DNA from 3 places in the Avibacterium sp. 21-594 genome. Region 3 is predicted to be linked to each of the others. Evidence: riboswitches for the same ligand, from Rfam matches in the RefSeq annotation. Region 3 holds a riboswitch; each other region holds the start of a gene.
The links. A riboswitch is a leader RNA that binds a small molecule or an ion and turns the genes downstream of it on or off. The one in region 3 is predicted to bind thiamine pyrophosphate.
Positions count from the first base shown of each region.

Region 1: another riboswitch for thiamine pyrophosphate. It lies ahead of L5B76_RS01850 (ABC transporter ATP-binding protein); the one in region 3 lies ahead of thiM (hydroxyethylthiazole kinase).
Region 2: another riboswitch for thiamine pyrophosphate. It lies ahead of thiB (thiamine ABC transporter substrate binding subunit); the one in region 3 lies ahead of thiM (hydroxyethylthiazole kinase).

Region 1 is NZ_JAKKOC010000001.1:397,981-401,077, reverse strand. It holds gene L5B76_RS01860 (GntP family permease) at 1-250, opposite strand, end outside; gene L5B76_RS01855 (gluconokinase) at 547-1,074, shown strand; TPP riboswitch at 1,263-1,353, shown strand; gene L5B76_RS01850 (ABC transporter ATP-binding protein) at 1,426-2,139, shown strand; gene L5B76_RS01845 (ABC transporter permease) at 2,139-2,894, shown strand; gene L5B76_RS01840 (ABC transporter substrate-binding protein) at 2,903-3,097, shown strand, end outside.
Region 2 is NZ_JAKKOC010000001.1:103,251-106,347, reverse strand. It holds gene thiP (thiamine/thiamine pyrophosphate ABC transporter permease ThiP) at 1-821, opposite strand, end outside; gene thiB (thiamine ABC transporter substrate binding subunit) at 857-1,861, opposite strand; TPP riboswitch at 1,904-1,992, opposite strand; gene glnE (bifunctional [glutamate--ammonia ligase]-adenylyl-L-tyrosine phosphorylase/[glutamate--ammonia-ligase] adenylyltransferase) at 2,110-3,097, shown strand, end outside.
Region 3 is NZ_JAKKOC010000001.1:2,232,177-2,235,273, forward strand. It holds gene thiD (bifunctional hydroxymethylpyrimidine kinase/phosphomethylpyrimidine kinase) at 1-392, opposite strand, end outside; gene thiM (hydroxyethylthiazole kinase) at 402-1,202, opposite strand; TPP riboswitch at 1,378-1,472, opposite strand; gene L5B76_RS10765 (helix-turn-helix domain-containing protein) at 1,617-1,913, opposite strand; gene L5B76_RS10770 (REP-associated tyrosine transposase) at 2,272-2,790, shown strand; gene L5B76_RS10775 (DNA internalization-related competence protein ComEC/Rec2) at 2,954-3,097, shown strand, end outside.

The DNA.
Region 1 (3,097 bases), 1.8 Mb from region 3:
ACACTTTTGCACCGCCAGTGATCTCAAGTAAACGCCCAATCATTGCGCCCAAGCCCACAAGCAATGCGACAGAAGCTAACGTACCGCCAAAACCTTTTGTTAAAGTTGGCAGAATATCTTTAAAAGGCACGCCTGTCGCAAGTGCGGTGAGTAAACTCACAATAATTAATGCCACAAAAGCGTGAACTCTGAATTTCATAATTAATAAGAGCAACAGCAACACTGAAGCAATCATAATGAAAATTAACATATAACGTCCTCAATTATAGATGAAAGCGTTTTCTTAACCGAAAGGAAAAGAACGAATAGCTAATTTACCCGTAACATCAAAAATTATCTGGAAAGGTAAAGTAGATGCGTCTATTATTAGGGAAATCCCCCCTTAAGTTCAAACAATAACGACAAAAATTGCGATCTTTGTTAAAAATTTGTGAAACGGATCACAAAATAGAATGTTACCAGTAACGCCAACTGGCGATTTTTTGCTATGGTTAGCACAGAACCAATTCATTATTGCGTTAGCATAATAAAAATGAGGAAAACAAAATGGAAAAAGCAAAAGGCAAAAGTTTTATCCTAATGGGCGTCTCCAGCACGGGCAAAACCTCCGTAGGTACTGAAGTTTGCCACCGTTTAGGTTTAAAGCTCATAGACGGTGATGATCTACACCCAAGAGCCAACATCATCAAAATGGGTAATGGCCAACCGCTTAATGACGAAGACCGAGCGCCTTGGCTTGAACGCATTCGTGATGCGGCATTTAGTCTTGAACAAAAAAGTGAAGTGGGAATTATCGTGTGTTCTGCGCTCAAGAAAAAATACCGTGATCAAATCCGTGATGGTAATGAAAGCGTGAAATTTCTTTTCCTAGAAGGCAGTTTTGATCTTGTGCTAGAGCGAATGAAAAACCGCAAAGGGCATTATATGAAAACAGAAATGCTCAAAAGCCAATTCGATACCTTAGAATCGCCACAAGCGGACGAACCAGATGTGATCCACATTGATATTGACGGCACTTTTGAACAAGTGGTGGATCGCTGTGTACAAGCCTTAACGCCTTTATTGCAAAACTAGGCATCATTTAGTGATATAAAAAGAGTTAAAGAGCGGTGAGATTTTCACCGTTTTTTATTTGCCAAATGTGAAGAAAATAAATTTCTTATTTTTAAAACAGTATTCTTAAATTATAGAACATCATTAATTTAATTATTTTTATTTTTTCAGAATACTTTGATTTTATTTATTAGTTTCGCTACACTGTTTTGCATTAGTCGGGGTGCTTATTTAAGCTGAGATGATACCCGTGAACCTGATACAGCTAACACTGACGTAGGAAACTAATTATGAACGATCTTCTTTTTTTATTAAATTCTTACCGCACTTCTATTATTGCTTTTTTCAATCACGTTGATTTGTGAGTGAACGATGAAAGCGATCGACATTTCCGATCTTCAACTTAACTTTGCTGAGCAACCTTTATTTTCGCATTTTCATTTTACGGTATCGCAAGGGGAATGGGTGGCGTTGCTTGGTGCATCAGGAGTGGGAAAATCCACTTTATTGCGTGCTATTGCAGGGTTAGAACATCAGGCGATTACACAGGGTAACATTAAATGTTCAGGGAAAATTGCTTGGCTTGCACAACAAGATAGTTTGTATCCTTGGCTTTCGATTTTAGATAATGTTCAGCTTTATCAACATCTTACTCATAGCAAAACGAAAAAAACGGAAGAAAAAGCGCGGGCATTATTAAGTGCGGTGAAAATGGAACAACATTTGCACAAACCTTGCTATCAACTTTCCGGTGGACAACGTCAGCGCGTTGCACTGGCTCGCACATTAATGCAGGAGGCGGAGATTATTTTAATGGATGAGCCATTTTCTGCTTTAGATGCGGTAACCCGTTTGCAATTACAGCAACTTTCACATCGTTTATTAAAGGATAAAACCGTACTGCTAATCACCCACGATCCGCAAGAAGCCTTATTGTTAGCAGATAAAATTTATATTTTACGCCAGCAACCTGTTCAGCTTTCTGAACCTATTTGCCCGCAAGGTAATGCACCACGAGATTTTTCGCAAGAAAAATTATGGCAATTGCAGCAATATTTGTTTGCGCAATTAATGGAGGAACAATAATGTTGGCGTGGCAAAGTTTATTCCGAGCATTGATGATGACGTTATTTTTTGCCTTATGTTGGCAAGGGGCAATTTTCGTCTTTTCGATCCCTCATTATTTATTGCCTGAACCCGTTTCCGTACTTAATGAAATCTCTTCGCAATGGGGATTATTGTTTATGCACGGCAAAATTACCTTATGGGAAATTTTGTTAGGATTGGTGCTAGGTTTTTTATTTGGTTTGCTTTCTGCCTTATTGCTTGCTTCTTCACAAACACTTTCTGCTTTTTTATTACCCATTTTAATTGCTTCGCAGGCGATTCCTGTTTTTGCGATTGCCCCTTTATTGGTTCTTTGGTTTGGTTACGGTATTGCATCAAAAATCGCAATGACGATTTTGATTATTTATTTTCCTGTTACTGCTGCCTGTTATGACGGCTTGCGTAACACCCCAAAGCAATGGTTGGAGCTGGCTCGAACAATGGGAATTTCATCAGGGCAATTATTATTTAAGGTTCGCTTACCTGCCGCTTTGCCTGCGTTAGCCTCGGGCTTGCGTATTGCGGTTTCCGTAGCCCCTATTGGAGCGATCGTGGGGGAATGGGTAGGATCATCACAAGGGCTTGGTTATTTAATGTTGCAAGCCAATGCTCGAATTCAAATTAGCTTAATGTTCGCGGCGTTGTTTATTTTGGTGGTTATCGCGCTCTTGCTGTATTTCGTGATAGATAAATTGCTTCACCGCATTATTCCTTGGGTCTGTCATTTACGTTAGGAGAAAAAATGAAAAAACAATGGTATTTATGCAGTTTAATTTTCGCTTTAGGTATGAGCATTAGCGCGCAAGCCAAAGAAAAATTAACCTTATTACTGGATTGGTTTGTCAACCCCGATCATGCCGCCATTATTGTGGCACAGCAAAAAGGCTTTTTTGCGGAAAATGGGTTGCAGGTTGAGATTATCGAGCCTGCTGATCCT
Region 2 (3,097 bases), 2.1 Mb from region 3:
ACCGCACTTGTTTGTTTTTCTCGCCAAAAATGACGCAAATTAAGCTGGCTCGGATCTTTGCTGTTAAACAAACTGCTGAGCGCAAGCAGCAGTACGCAAAAACCACATTGTAATAACGCGAGCATTGCAGCTTTCGGCAAATCAAATTCAAACAAAATGGCTTGATAAATCGCCACTTCTAAAGTGGTGTAAGCCGGCCCACCACCAAGGGTTAGCACAATAGCAAAGCTGGTAAAGCACAGCATAAAAATTAAAGCAAACGCTGGCAAAAACTGTTGGCGTAAGTAAGGTAATTCGATCAAACGGATAAACTGCCAACCGCGGATATTCAGTTGTGAACTGAGCTGCCGTTGCTGATTGGGAATGCTTGAAAGCGCCTGCAAAAATAAGCGACTTGCCAAAGGAATATTAAAAAATAAATGGGCGATTAAAATGCCACTCAAGCCATAAATATTGGGTTTCCAATTAATCTCAAGAGCGGAAAATAAGCTTGCCAGCCAGCCTGAATGTCCGTAAATCCCAAGTAAGCCTAGCACTGCCACCAAGGCAGGCAACACGAAGGTGAGAGAAAATAATTTTAAAATCAGTGGCTTGCCACGGAAATCTTGGTAAAAAAACGCGCGCGCAAAAAACAGACCAACCAGTACAGATAAAAACGCCGATAAAAAAGCTTGCCCAAAACTAAAGGTGATAACGTGGCGTACATAGCTATCTTGCCAAAGTGTCGTCCATTGATGATCATTGCCAACATTTAACACCGCACTTAAGGCAAACAGATAAAATGCGCCTAACAGCAAAATCACTCCAATTCCCCCAGCCATTGAAGACAGGGGGAATTTTTGCAAGTTACGGCGAATTATTGTGTTAAGCTGGCTTGCCAAGTGTTCGTCCATTGTTTTAATTGTTCTGCATTGACGCCACTACCCAAGGTGGTTTTGCTTTGCTGCGCTTGTTTTAAGGCATCAAAGTGCGGTTCAATTTTTTCATCAATTACGGCAAACATCACATTTTTTTGTGAAATTTGGCTCTGTGCTTGTGGTGAGATCAAAAATTGCATAAAGGTATCTGCACAAGCATTTGGGTGATTTGCCATTCGTGCCGCGGTTTCAATTTGTAACACTTGCCCTTCAGCAAAATCTGTGGCGGCGTAATTGGCATCTTTATCATTTAATAAGTGATAAAGCGGTGAGGTGTTATAGCTAAACACTAAATCCGCTTCGCCTTTTAAAAATGCGCCATAGGTTTCCGACCAGCCTTTGCCCACAGTAACGGTATGGCTAGCGAGTTTTTTCCACGCTGCGCTCACATCATCACCATAAACTTCATTCATTAAGATCACTAACCCACGCCCCACGCCACTGGTACGCGGATCTTGGTAAATAACGCGAAGTTGTTGGTTATCCACTAATTCTTTTAGGCTTTTTGGTGGATTTGGTAATTTTTCTTTATGATAAACAAAGGCATAAGCACCAAAATCATAAGGTAAGAACACCTTGTCTTGCCACTTCACTGGCAAGGAAAGTTGTTCCGTTGGCACATTATTTTCGGCAAATAATTGTGTTTTTCTCGCTTCATCAAGCATTGTTTGATCTAAGCCTAGCACAATATCTGCTTTGCTCTTTTTCCCTTCAAGGCGAATGCGGTTAAACATCACGCCAGTGCTATCAAAAGGCACATAATTTACCTGACATTGCGGGTGAGCTTGCTCAAACAAGGCTTTCACTTTCGGGCCTGCGCCCCAATCTGCGCTAAAGCTATCATAAGTGTAAACTTGCACATTTTCCGTGCTTTGCGCCGCCACAAGGTGGGTGCTAAAAAGTGCGGTAAGAAAAGTAAGAGAAAAAGATTTTTTGAATTGCATAGTGTTTCCTTCCATAAAAAACGACCAGCAATATTGACGCAAACAGCAAAGAAATTAGTTTCCTACGTCAGTATTAACTGTATCAGGTTCACGGGTATGATCTCAGCTATCAAGCACCCCGACTAATCTGAGCCTTTAGCTCGGCTTTCAGTGTAGTAATTTTCTGTTGCCAATGCAATCTATGTGTTTAAAAATTCTCAAAATTTCTTTATAGTTAGCAACAAGTTAATCATTCATAAGGATAGGCTATGGCATTTTCTGTTCCCCACCTTGAGGATACCTTGCAAGCACTGGCAGCGAGTTTAATTCAACACTTCCCCGAACACTATAATGAAGAAATTTACACACAAATTGCTGTGCAGAAAAATGATCCCACAAGCCCGATTGGCAAGTTAGCGCAAGGCATTGCAATGTCTGATTTTGTGGCAGAAACCTTAAAAAAACAACCGCACTTTTTGCACCAATGTTGGCAGCAGATCCCCACTTTAGAAAATACAGACTATTATCGCCAAGCCTTGCAGGATTTGCTTGAAAGCGTTAATGACGATGCCCAACTATATCGCCAACTGCGTCTGTTTCGCCACCGTGAAATGGCAAAACTGAGCCTGTGTCAAAGCCTAAATCTCACCACCGTAGAAGCGGTTTTTGTGCGCCTTTCTCAACTGGCAGAAACCATTATTATCGCCACTCGCGATTGGCTTTATCAGCGCGCTTGTGCGGAAATGGGAACGCCAATGGACGCGCACGGTAACCCACAACAACTTTATATTTTAGGAATGGGAAAATTAGGCGGATTTGAACTCAATTTTTCGTCTGATATTGATCTCATTTTCACCTACCCTGCCAATGGGGAAACCCAAGGGGCAAGGCGTTCCATTGAAAATAGCGTGTTTTTCACTCGCCTTGGACAGCGCCTTATCAACGCCCTTGATCAATATACCCCTGATGGTTTTGTGTATCGCACGGATATGCGCCTACGTCCTTTTGGGGAAGCCGGTGCCTTAGCGCTAAGCTTTACCGCAATAGAGCAATATTACCAAGAACAAGGGCGCGATTGGGAACGCTATGCGATGATCAAAGGGCGAATTTTGGGGGCAGATCCGCAAGATCCGAATGTGAAAAACTTGCAAAATTTACTCCGCCCTTTTGTTTATCGCCGTTATATTGATTTCAGTGTGATTCAAGCGTTACGCGAAATGAAAGGCAAAATTGAGCGAGAAGTGCGCCGCCGAGGTT
Region 3 (3,097 bases):
AATAGTTGCTCACGCATCGCTTGAATTGCCGATTGCTCCAATAAACTCGCGCCCCCTTTGGCGATCATCACAGGATCGATAACCACATTCGTAAATGGGTGCTGACGCAAAAAAGCGGCCACGGTTTGGATAATTTCAGCCGTGCCGAGCATACCAATTTTTACCGCATTGGGCGTGAAATCTGCCACAATTGCCTTGAGTTGCGCTTCAATGGTGCTAAGGGGAATCAAATGAATATCCGTTACGCCTAAGGTGTTTTGTGCGGTAACGGCGGTAATTACGCTCATTCCAAATACATTACGCATTTGAAAGGTTTTCAGATCCGCTTGAATACCCGCACCGCCGCCGCTGTCTGAGCCAGCAATGGTCAGGGCTTGTGCAATATGAGTCATTGTTGATCCTTATTTTTCTATGAGAACCTGTGCGAATTGTGCCACTTGTTGATCACTTAGCTCGCCAAGCTGATCTAAAAGTGCGGTGTAAAATTGCCCATATTTTGTGCTTCCTAAGTCTTTCGCTGCCAGTTGCCCTGCCACCGCATAGGCCGTACTGGCTTGCACTACCGCATTAAAAGGTTGGTTTGGATCGACCGCTGAAAATGCCCCTAACACCGCGCCAAGCAAACAGCCTGACCCCGTGATTTTAGGAAACATTGGCGTGCCGTTATCAATGGCTGCAACTTGCACGCCATCACTGATGTAATCTATCGCACCGCTCACTGCCACAACACATTGATGACGTTGCGCAGCCAGTTTTGCAATTTGTTTTACATCGCCTTCGCCTTGCCCTGCGTCCACGCCTTTCGCCGCCCAATTCACTCCTGCTAGCTGGGCGATTTCCCCGGCATTGCCACGAATGGCGGTGAATTTTACCTTGCTCAGTAATTCGGCCACCACGTCCTTGCGGTATTGCGTTGCCCCCACGCCCACAGGATCAAGCACCACAGGAATACCGGCTTTATTCGCTGCTTTGCCAGCCGCCAACATTGCTTTTACTTTGAAAGGATCGAGCGTACCAATGTTAATTACCAAGGCTGAACTAAATTGGGAAAGATCCGCCATTTCTTCTTCGGCATCCGCCATAATTGGTGATGCACCCAAGGCTAACAACCCATTCGCTACATAGTTTGCCACCACAATGTTGGTGATGTTGTGGATTAAAGGATTGGTTTGGCGAATTTTCGTGATTAAATTAAAGTCCATTTTTTTCTCCTATGAATAAAAATCAAGCGTAAAAAAAGCCCAGTCCCATTGCCTTTATAATAAAAAATCATCTATAAAATCAATGTGATAGGGAATGATGTTGTGGAATGACGATTTGAAAATAGAAAAGGGAAGAATAAAGTGCGGTCAAAAATAGACAGATTTTTTACAAAAAGCGTTTTCATAATAAGTTTCCTACGTCAGTGCTAACTGGATCAGGTTCAACGGGTATTATCTCAGCTACACAAGGCAGCACCCCGACTATTAATGGCTTATAACATCGCAATTTCTCTGTAAGAGTCTAATAGTCTTTTGATAACTCTTGATTGTATCTCCTTGAAGATACTTATATAAAATTTTTTAGTAACTTTTCAAATGTGATTTAGTTATAGCTCTAATTAACTTTCTACTTATTTAAAAATAATTTACTCCATGTAGGATAAAATTTCTTATATCCTTTGATCTTCGTAATAAATCTAATAAACGCCTCTCTTCATTATTTATTGCTATAATCCCTCTTTCTCCAAAAAGTATATAATTAATATCAACTCCCTCTAATCCTAGCTTTATTAAATAGTCGACTCTAGGCATAATTCGATCATGCTCATATTTGAACTGAGCTTGTGATCTAACGCCTCCTAATTTTGCAAATGCTCTTTGAGTTAACCCCATTCTCTGTCTTTCTTCTTTTAAACGATGACCAATACACATAATACATCTCTATTCTATATAAAAACTTTGACAACTTTGATTAGCTGAGAATATATCTATCTAAAATATACTAAGCAATTAATTTACTTTACAAAGAAATAAACAGAAACACAATCTCACCACTCAGAATTTCCGCATTTTGCACAAAGTATTTTTTCGTTTTGCGAGCAAGATCGCAAAAATTGTTTAATAAGATTGCGAAAGTGCGGTGCTTTTTTCATCATATTTTTATTTTTAATTGTAGGCGTAGTAGGTGTAGGGTGGGCTTTAGCCCACCATTTTTATCAAGGTTGTCAATGCCAAAGTTATCCAATCCCAAATGGTGGGCTAAAGCCCACCCTACGTTTCTACGTTTCTTATGAGAGAGTCAGAAATAATGCCAAATTATCGGAGAGATTTTACAAAAGGCGCGTGTTATTTTTTTACATTAACATTGCAAGATCGTACAAAATGTTACCTTACTCAGCATATAGAAAAATTACGGCAAGCCTATCAAGAAACAGTGAGAAGGTATCCCTTTGAAACCATCGCAATTTGTGTGTTACCTGATCATCTGCATTTCATAATGCAATTACCACAGGATGATGATAATTATTCTAAGCGTATTGCTTTTTTTAAAACGATATTTACGAAATTATTACCAACGGCGTATCGCAATGAGAACCAAAGTCGCATAAAAAAGCGAGAAGCCGGAATATGGCAAAGACGATTTTGGGAGCATCGTATCCGTGATGAACGAGATTTGAACAATCATTTAGACTATATCTATTTCAATCCTGTTAAACACGGTTATGTTAATGCCCCCAAAGATTGGCCGTTTTCCTCATTTCGAAGAGATGTTGAAAGAGGATTTTTTCCATTGAATTGGGGTAGTTAATAAAAGGTGTAATCGGAGTGGCATAGAGGGTAGGGTGGGCTTTAGCCCACCGTTTTTTATGAATTGGGGACAAGGTTATTCAATCCAAAATGGTGGGCTGAAGCCCACCCTACGATTTACAACGATTTTTGTTTATAAAGGTAATTTTTAATCTTATATAGGAATGAAATTTTCGCTTAAATTAGATGTGATTTTATGGCTGGTGATTGGCGCAGGCTTGAGCTTGCTTTATGTGCCGAAAGCCTTGTTGCTTGGTGTTGAGTTAATACTTTGCACTGTGGGAATTGGGAGCTTAGCTGTTTTGATA